2 linked regions of the Azospirillum brasilense genome follow. Each later gene encodes a partner of the first gene's protein in a complex. Links are inferred from orthologs where the notes say so. Each region holds a gene or a part of one and is shown on either strand. Other genes may lie near its edges.

Region 1 (4,122 bases):
GTGGTGGTCGCGCAGGCGGCGCTTGTAGCGGCGCAGGCGCTTGGCCAGCTTCTCGCACGCGGTGTCGAAGGCGGGATACGGCTCGGTGGCGTCGGACGCACTCTGAAGGACGATCCCACGACCGACATGGACCTGAATGTCGGCCTTGAACAGATGCGCTTCGCGCGTCAGGACGACGTTGGCCTCGATCGGCTTGTTGAAATACTTGCCGACGATGGTGTTCAGGCTGTCCGCGACGTGGGTGCGCAGAGCGTCGCCAACGTCAAGCTGCTTGCCTTTGACGGTCAGTTGCATTTTGGGATGTTTCCAATCTGGTCCGCGATAGACATAGGACGACGGAAGGCCGCCACGTGCGGACGGGGACCATAGTGACGGCGGTATGGGCTGTCAATCAAGGACGACCCCCTCCCGGCCCGGTTACATGCGTGACATCTTGGCACGGCGTCGCTGCACCGATGACGGAATGCGCATCGCTTCACGATACTTCGCGACCGTCCGGCGCGCAATGTCGATCCCTTCACCACGAAGGATTTCGACGATTTTATCGTCCGACAACACGTCGTCCGGCTTCTCGGCGTCGATCATCGCCTTGATGCGGTAGCGCACGGCCTCCGCCGAGTGGGCGGCCTGCCCGTCGGCCCCCTGGATGGCGGAGGTGAAGAAATATTTCAGCTCGAACACGCCGCGCGGCGTCGCCATGAACTTGTTGGTTGTGACACGGCTGACCGTGCTCTCGTGCATGCCGATCGCCTCGGCGATGTCGCGCAGGATCAGCGGCTTCAAATGCGAGACGCCGTGGATGAAAAAGGCGTCCTGCTGCCGGATGATCTCGCTGGCCACCTTCAAAATCGTGGTGGCGCGCTGGTGCAGCGACTTGACCAGCCAGTTGGCCGATTGGAAGCGCTCGGTGATGTATTCCTTGTCCGCCTTGTTGCGGGCGGTGCCGGAGATGCGCGCGAAATAACGGTGGTTGACCAGCACCCGCGGCAACGTGTCCGGGTTCAGGTCGATCAGCCAGCCGCCGCCCGGGTTGGCGCGCATCAGGATGTCGGGGGTGACGAGCTGGGCCGGCGTGTGGTCGAAGCTGAGCGCCGGCTTGGGGTTCAGCTTGCGGATCTCCGCCACCATGTCGGCGACGTCCTCGGCGTCCACGCCGCAGACCTTCATCAGCGCCGGCAGGTTGCGCGCCGCCAGCAGCTCCAGATGGTCGAGCAGGGCCTCCATCGCCGGGTCGAAGCGGTTCTTCTCGCGCAGCTGGATCGCCAGACATTCCTTCAACGACCGCGCGAAGATGCCCGGCGGGTCGAAGCGCTGGCAGGCGGCGAGCACCCGTTCCACCCGCTCCGGCGCGCAGCCGAGCTGCCCCGCGAGGCTCTCGACCTCCAGCCCGGTGATCCAGCCGGCCTCGTCCAGCATGTCGATCAGCGCCAGACCGATGAGCTGGTCGCCGAGGTCCGGCAGGTCGATCTTCAACTGCTCGGTCAGATGGTCGCGCAGGCTCTTCTGGCCGGTCAGCGTGGCTTCCAGGTTGGACTCGTCGTCCTCGAAGCCGCCGCGGCCGCCGCGCTCCTGCCAGGAGCCGTAGACGTCGCTGGAGCCGTCCGTCCCGTCGGAGAAACGGTCGTCGGAATAGACATTCTCGAAATCGGTGTCGAGCGGCGCGTCGGAGGCCGACCCCATCGTCTCCGACGACGTCATCTCCACCGTGTCGCGGGTGCGCCCGTCGGTCATCGGCGGCTGGCGCTCCTCCGGCGCGGCAAGGTCCACCGCTCCGGGCTCGCCCCCGCCGTCACCGGCACCGTCGCCCCCGGATTCGCCGCCGCCCTCGCCGGGACCGCCGTCGCGCTCCAGCAAAGGGTTCTGCTCGATCTCCCGATCCACGAAATCCGACAGTTCGATGTTCGACAGCTGCAGCAGCTTGATGGCCTGCTGCAGCTGCGGAGTCATCACCAGGGACTGGGACTGACGAAGATCGAGGCGTTGGCTGAGCGCCATGGGCAGGGAAACCGCACTAGAGGCTGAACCGGTCCCCGAGGTAGACCCGGCGCACGTCCTCGTGCGCCACGATCTCGGCCGGTTCTCCCTCCATTAGTACCACACCATCGTGCAAGATGTATGCCCGATCGACGAGGTCGAGCGTTTCACGCACGTTGTGGTCGGTGATGAGCACGCCGATGCCGCGGTCGCGCAGGTGGCTGACCAGCTCGCGGATGTCGTTCACCGCGATCGGGTCGATGCCGGCCAGCGGCTCGTCGAGCAGGATGAAGTGCGGCTGGGAGGCCAGCGCGCGGGCGATCTCGACGCGCCGCCGCTCGCCGCCCGACAGCGCCAGCGCCGGGGCGCGGCGCAGGTGGGTGATCGAGAACTCCGCCAGCAGCTCGTCCAGCATCTGCTCGCGCGTGTCGCGGTTGGGCTCCACGACCTCCAGCACGGAGCGGATGTTGTTCTCCACCGACATGCCGCGGAAGATCGACGCCTCCTGCGGCAGATAGCCGATGCCCAGCCGCGCCCGCCGGTACATGGGCAGCGCCGTGATGTCCTGCCCATCCAGCAGAATGGTGCCGGAATCGGCGGCGATCAGCCCGGTGATCATGTAGAAGCAAGTCGTCTTGCCCGCCCCGTTGGGGCCGAGCAGGCCGACCGCCTCGCCGCGCTGGACCGTCACGGTCACGTCGCGGACGACCGGGCGCTTCTTGTAGGCCTTGCCCAGATGCAGGGCCACCAGCCCTTCGGTCGGGCGCACGTCGGTGGCGGGGTGGTCCGCCGGGTGACCCGACGCGTTCGGGGCGGAAAGGGTCGGACCGCCGAGGTCCCGGTCTTCGATGTCCATGGCCATTGATTCGCTGCCGGGTCGGTCAGGGCTTCGCGGCGGGCGTTCCGCCCGGTTGGGCGGCGGGCGTGCCACCCGACTGGGCGGTGGGCTTGCCACCGGGGGCGCCCGGCTCCTGGCCGGGGATCAGAAGGCCCATCACCCGCCCGCCGGTGGCGGGGCCGGCGATCACCCGGTTGACCTTGGTCTTCATGTTCATCTCGGCGGCGTCGCCATTGAGCTGGTTGTCGTTGCGGGTGATCTTGACGTTGCCCAGCAGCACCGCCGTCTCGTCGGCCACCGAATAGACCAGCTTGTCGGACAGCGCCACGTCGGTCGCGGTGGTCACCACCACGCTGCCGGCGCCGTCGATGCGCTCCATCTGGGTCGAGCCGTCCGGCATCTTCTTGAGCTGGCCGATCAGAATGTCGGCGCGCAGCCGGTCGCCGTTGGCGATGCGCACGGCCACGGCGTCGCCACGGGCCACCGTCAGGTTCTTCGCCTCGTAATATTCCAGCGTGTCGCGCGCCGTCACGATGTCGGTGCGGGTGACCAGCTTGAGGTTGCGTCCCGTGACCACCGCCACCTGCTTGTCCACGTCGTAAACGCCGCGCTCGCCGAAGACCTCCTGGGTCGGGCTGACGATGCGCACGTTGCCTTCGGCGAGAAGCTGGAACACCTCGTTCCCCTTGCCGGGCACCTCGCGGTAGTAGGCGGTCAGCACGTCGGCGTAGACGGTGCTGTCGGTGCGCTTGGCCGAGGCGTTGCCGCGCGCCACGTAGGCGCGCACGTCCTGATGCCATTCGATGGCTTGATCGGCGTTGACCTCGACCGGGTTGGGGCCGCCGCCGAGGCCGGGCAGCCCCTGGGCCGCCGGGACGGAGGCCCCCGACACCAGGAGGAACACGGCCAACAGCGGGGCCGCAAAGGTGGCTGCACTCAACGCGTCTTTCCTCCCGGGCTTTCGGCGGCCTGGACGTCGGCCTTGGACTGGTTCAGGAACACCATCGTCTTGCCACGGTCGGACAGGCGGAAACCCTCGGCGTTGATGACGCCCTGCGGCCCCTGGCCCACGACATGGACATCGCCCCAGGCGGTGCCCTTGCGGATGTCGGATTCCGCTTCCTCGGTGGTGAACTCGTTGCCGTCGTCGCGCATGACGCGGACATGGCCCCGCATCTGCAGGATGCCGGTGACCTGATTGTACCAGCCCTTGTCGGAACGGATGGTCACCCAGGTGCCATCGGTCTGGGTCATCTCCGCCTCCGGCTGGTCGAGCAGGACGATGTCCGGCTGATCGGCGATGCGGTCGG
Region 2 (4,150 bases), on another replicon or contig:
CTGGGAAACCAAAGACGAGCGGGAGTATCTGCGCATCGCCGAGTTCGACGTCGCCAAGGGCGACTTCACGGGCCGCAGCTTCAAGTACCTGCTGGAGGCCAACGGCAACAACATCGGCGACTTCAACATGATCGACGCCACCACCGGCCTGATCATCGAGCGCGACAACGGCGAGGGCAACCCGGCCCAGGGCTGCACCGGCCAGCCGACTCCGGACTGCTTCAACGCCCCGGCCCGGTTCAAGCGCGTCTACAAGATCGACTTCGCCCAAGCCGACGCGGAGGGTTTCGTGAAGAAGGTGGGCTATGTCGACCTGATGGACATCGACGATCCGAAGGGCGTCGCCCGGCTCGGCGGTGACAAGGGCACGTTCACCTTCCCCTTCGTGACCATCGAGAATGTCGATGTGGTGGACGCCGAGCACATCGTCGTCGGCAACGACAACAACCTCCCCTACTCGTCGGGCCGCGCGCTGGGCAAGCAGGACCACAACGAACTGATCCTGCTCCGCGTGCCGCAGTTCCTGGCCGCGAAGTAAGGAGAAACGGTCAGCGCCGCGCCAGCGAGGCGAGCTGGAAGAGAACCCGGGCGCAGAGCGTCTGGTCGGGCATGTTGGTGCGCTTGCAGTCCGCCTCGGCCTCGACCAGCCGTTCCAGCGCCTGCCGCACCAGCGGCGCCGGCCAGCGGCGGGCCTGACCGGTCAGCCGCGGCTTCATTTTGAAGAACACCGGCGGGCGCAGCGCCTCCACCGCGGCGTCCGCCGACTTGCCCGCCGCCACCTGCCCGGCGACCATCTGCAGACGTTGGAAATGACGCTGGGCGGCGCGCAGGATCGGCACCGGGGACATGCCCTCGGCGAACAAACGGGCCAGCGAGCGGTCGAGCGTCGCGAAGTCGCCCTCCGCCGCCGCCCAGATCGGCTCGTCGAGCGACAGGGCCGCGCTGTCGCCGACGCAGGCCTGGGCGTCCTCCAGTCGGACGCGCGTCTCCGTGCCCATGTAGAGCGCCAGCTTCTCCATCTCGCCGCGTGCCACCATGCGGTCGCCAACCAGGTTGCCGGCGAGGAAGGTCAGCGCGTCGGGATCGGCGGTCAGGCCATGGCCGTGCAGGATGTCGGCGATGACCCGGCCAAGCGCGGCCTCCTCCTCCACATAGCAGGGAATGGCGACGGCGCCGTCCGCCCCTTCGAACAGGGTGCGCAGTTTCGACCGGTTGCCGAGATCGCCCGCTTCGACGATGACCAAACTGTCGCCGGGCGTCCGATCGGCCAGAAAGGCGGTGAAGGCGGTGGTGACGTTGTCCTCCGCCTCGCGCACGCGGATCAGACGGCGGCCCCCGGTAAAGGACAAGGCGGCGGCCTCGTCGGCCAGCCGGGCCGGATCGTCGGCGACGGCGCGGCCCAGCATCTCCGTTACCCGGAAGGGATCGGACAGATCGGTGACCACGGTACGGCCCAGCCCCATGGCGCGGTCGCGCACCAGACCGGTGTCCGGGCCGTAGAGCAGGACCGCGCGGATCTTGGGATCGGGGCTGCGCAGGAAACCGTCGATCGCCCGGGCTTGCAGCTTCACGAAGACACCGTCGGTGGCGGAGGTCCGGCCTCCGGTTGTCCTGTGCGGATCAGGGCTTGCGGCCGAGCTGGGCGGCCACGCGGGTGGTGATCTCGTTGGAGATTTCCAGGAGCGCGCGGTCGTAGGCGTTTTCGACCGTGGCCAGGGCGCCGTACTGCTGCTCCAGCACGTTGTAGCTGATGTAGGAGCGCGCGTTGGCCTGGAACAGGATCGCACCCGTCGCCGCGTCGATGAGCTGGTAGGGCGCGTTCACGACGAGCTGGGCACGGGTGGCGGTCGCGTCCTTCTGAAGGGACAGCTTCTGCTCCGACGCGGTCAGCGCGGTCTCCAGCCGGTAGCGCGGGGCGGCGGGGCGGCCGTCGGCGTAGAAACGATCGATCAGCAGGTTGCGCAGCTTTTGGCCGTAACGATCCTTGATGCCGTTGATCTCGACCTGCTGAAGCTCGGCGCTGCCGATGCTGTTCGCCCCGAGGTTTCCATACATGGGCTGGAAACCGCAGGCCGCCGTGGCAAGCACGGCCGGCGCGACCAGGGCGAGGGCCAGAAGCCTCCGCCGCCGGACGCCGGCTTTGCTGCCGGTATGAAGGTCAGACGACGACATTGATCACCCGGTTCGGGACGACGATGACCTTGCGCACCGGCTTGCCCTCCAGGGCGCGATGGACGTTGGGATCGGCCAGGGCGGCCTGCTCCGCGGCGTCCTTCGCCATGTCGCGGGGCAGCTCCAGCGTGGCGCGCAGCTTGCCGTTGACCTGCACCGCCATGGTGACCGAGTCCTCGACCACCAGGCCGGCGTCGGCCTGCGGCCAGGGCTGGTTGACCAGCAGCGTGGCGTGGCCGAGCTGCGCCCACAGCTCTTCGGCCAGATGGGGCATCATCGGGGCGATCAGGCGCACGGTGGCCTCGAAGCCCTCGCGGAGCACCCAGGCCTCGCCCTCGCCCGTGCCGTCCAGCTCGGCGAGCGCGTTGGACAGCTCGCGCACGCGGGCCACCGCCTTGTTGAAGCGGAACTTCTCCAGGTCTTCCGAGATGCCGGCGATGGCCTTGTGGACCTGACGGCGGGTTGTCTCCGCCTTGGCGCCGAGGGCGTCCGGCTTCGGCGCACCGGCGGGCGGCAGAGCGACCGGCGATTCCGTCACCATCCGCCACAGGCGGTTGATGTAGCGCCAAGCGCCGTCGATACCGGCCTCGGTCCATTCCAGGTCGCGTTCCGGCGGGCTGTCGGACAGCATGAACAGGCGGGCGGCGTCGGCGCCGTAGGTGCCGATGATGTGCGCCGGGTCCACCACGTTCTTCTTTGACTTCGACATCTTCTCGACACGGCCGACCGTCACCGGGCCGTCGTTGTCGTTGCGGATGTAGTCGCCGAGATCGTTCTTGCGGATGTCGGTCGGGGCCAACCAGGCGCCGGTGCCGGCGTCCTTGTAGGTCTCGTGGTTCACCATGCCCTGGGTGAAGAGGCCGGCGAACGGCTCCTCCACGTTCAGGTAGCCGCACTGCTTCATCGCCCGCGTCCAGAAGCGGGAGTAGAGCAGATGCAGCACGGCATGCTCGATGCCGCCGATGTACTGGTCCACGGACAGCCAGTAGTCCACCGCCTCACGCGTGAAGGCGACGTCCTCGGCCTTGGGCGAGCAGAAACGGGCGAAATACCAGCTCGACTCGATGAAGGTGTCGAAGGTGTCCGTCTCGCGCACCGCCGGCTTGCCGCAGGTCGGGCAGCTCGTGTGCTTCCAGGTCGGGTGGTGGTCCAGCGGGTTGCCGGGCTTGTCGAAGGTCACGTCCTCCGGCAGGACCACCGGCAGATCCTGCTCCGGCACGGGAACGATGCCGCAGCTCTCGCAATGGATGACCGGGATCGGGCAGCCCCAGTAACGCTGGCGGGAGACGCCCCAGTCGCGCAGGCGGTACTGGGTGGTGCGCTCGCCCTGCCCCTGCTCCTCCAGCCGCTTGCCGACCTCCTGCTTGGCCGGCTCGACCTCCATCCCATCGAGGAAGCGGGAGTTGCGCAGCAGGCCGGGGCCGGTGTAGGCCTCGTCGCCGACCACGAAGGTCGCGGGATCGGCGTCCGCCGGAACGACCACCGGCTGGACCGGCAGGCCGTACTTGCGGGCGAAATCCAGGTCGCGCTGGTCATGGGCCGGGCAGCCGAAGATGGCGCCCGTGCCGTATTCCATCAGCACGAAGTTGGCGACGTAGACCGGCAGTTCCCAGGACGGGTCGAAGGGATGCACCACCCGCAGCCCGGTGTCGAAGCCGCGCTTCTCGGCGGTCTCGATCGCTTCCTCGCTGGTGCCCAGGCGGTTGCACTCGGCGATGAACTCGGCCAGCGCGGGGTTGCCGGCGGCCAGCTCGGCGGCCAGCGGGTGGTTGGCGGAGATCGCCGCGAAGGAGGCGCCGAACAGCGTGTCGGGCCGGGTCGTGAAGACCTCCAGCTTGTCCGTCCGCCCGACGAGGTCGAAGCGGAAACGCACGCCGGTGGACTTGCCGATCCAGTTCTCCTGCATCAGGCGCACGCGCTCCGGCCAGCGGTCCAGCGTGTCCAGCCCCTTCAGCAGCTCGTCGGCGTAGGCGGTGAT

The links. The genes of interacting proteins can lie anywhere in the genome.
Region 2: lptB (region 1) and lptE share a complex: the UniProt entries of both Escherichia coli proteins name them as parts of the lipopolysaccharide transport and assembly complex. The link is inferred for Azospirillum brasilense from one-to-one orthologs.

Annotation. Positions count from the first base shown.
Region 1 is NZ_CP012915.1:1,623,765-1,627,886, forward strand. Bases 925-3,896 are described here. They hold lptB (LPS export ABC transporter ATP-binding protein), read right to left. Parts: upstream 2,837-3,896; coding sequence 2,012-2,836; downstream 925-2,011. Other genes in these bases: rpoN (RNA polymerase factor sigma-54), read right to left, coding at 925-1,995; AMK58_RS21090 (LptA/OstA family protein), read right to left, coding at 2,856-3,752; lptC (LPS export ABC transporter periplasmic protein LptC), read right to left, coding at 3,749-3,896. Also shown: hpf (ribosome hibernation-promoting factor, HPF/YfiA family), read right to left, coding at 1-294; more of rpoN, read right to left, coding at 418-924; more of lptC, read right to left, coding at 3,897-4,122. UniProt on the Escherichia coli protein: Part of the ABC transporter complex LptBFG involved in the translocation of lipopolysaccharide (LPS) from the inner membrane to the outer membrane. Probably responsible for energy coupling to the transport system.
Region 2 is NZ_CP012914.1:71,208-75,357, reverse strand. What follows is about bases 397-3,396. They hold lptE (LPS assembly lipoprotein LptE), read right to left. Parts: upstream 2,173-3,396; coding sequence 1,621-2,172; downstream 397-1,620. Other genes in these bases: leuS (leucine--tRNA ligase), read right to left, coding at 2,159-3,396; holA (DNA polymerase III subunit delta), read right to left, coding at 549-1,571; AMK58_RS00345 (esterase-like activity of phytase family protein), read left to right, coding at 397-538. Also shown: more of AMK58_RS00345, read left to right, coding at 1-396; more of leuS, read right to left, coding at 3,397-4,150. UniProt on the Escherichia coli protein: Together with LptD, is involved in the assembly of lipopolysaccharide (LPS) at the surface of the outer membrane. Required for the proper assembly of LptD. Binds LPS and may serve as the LPS recognition site at the outer membrane.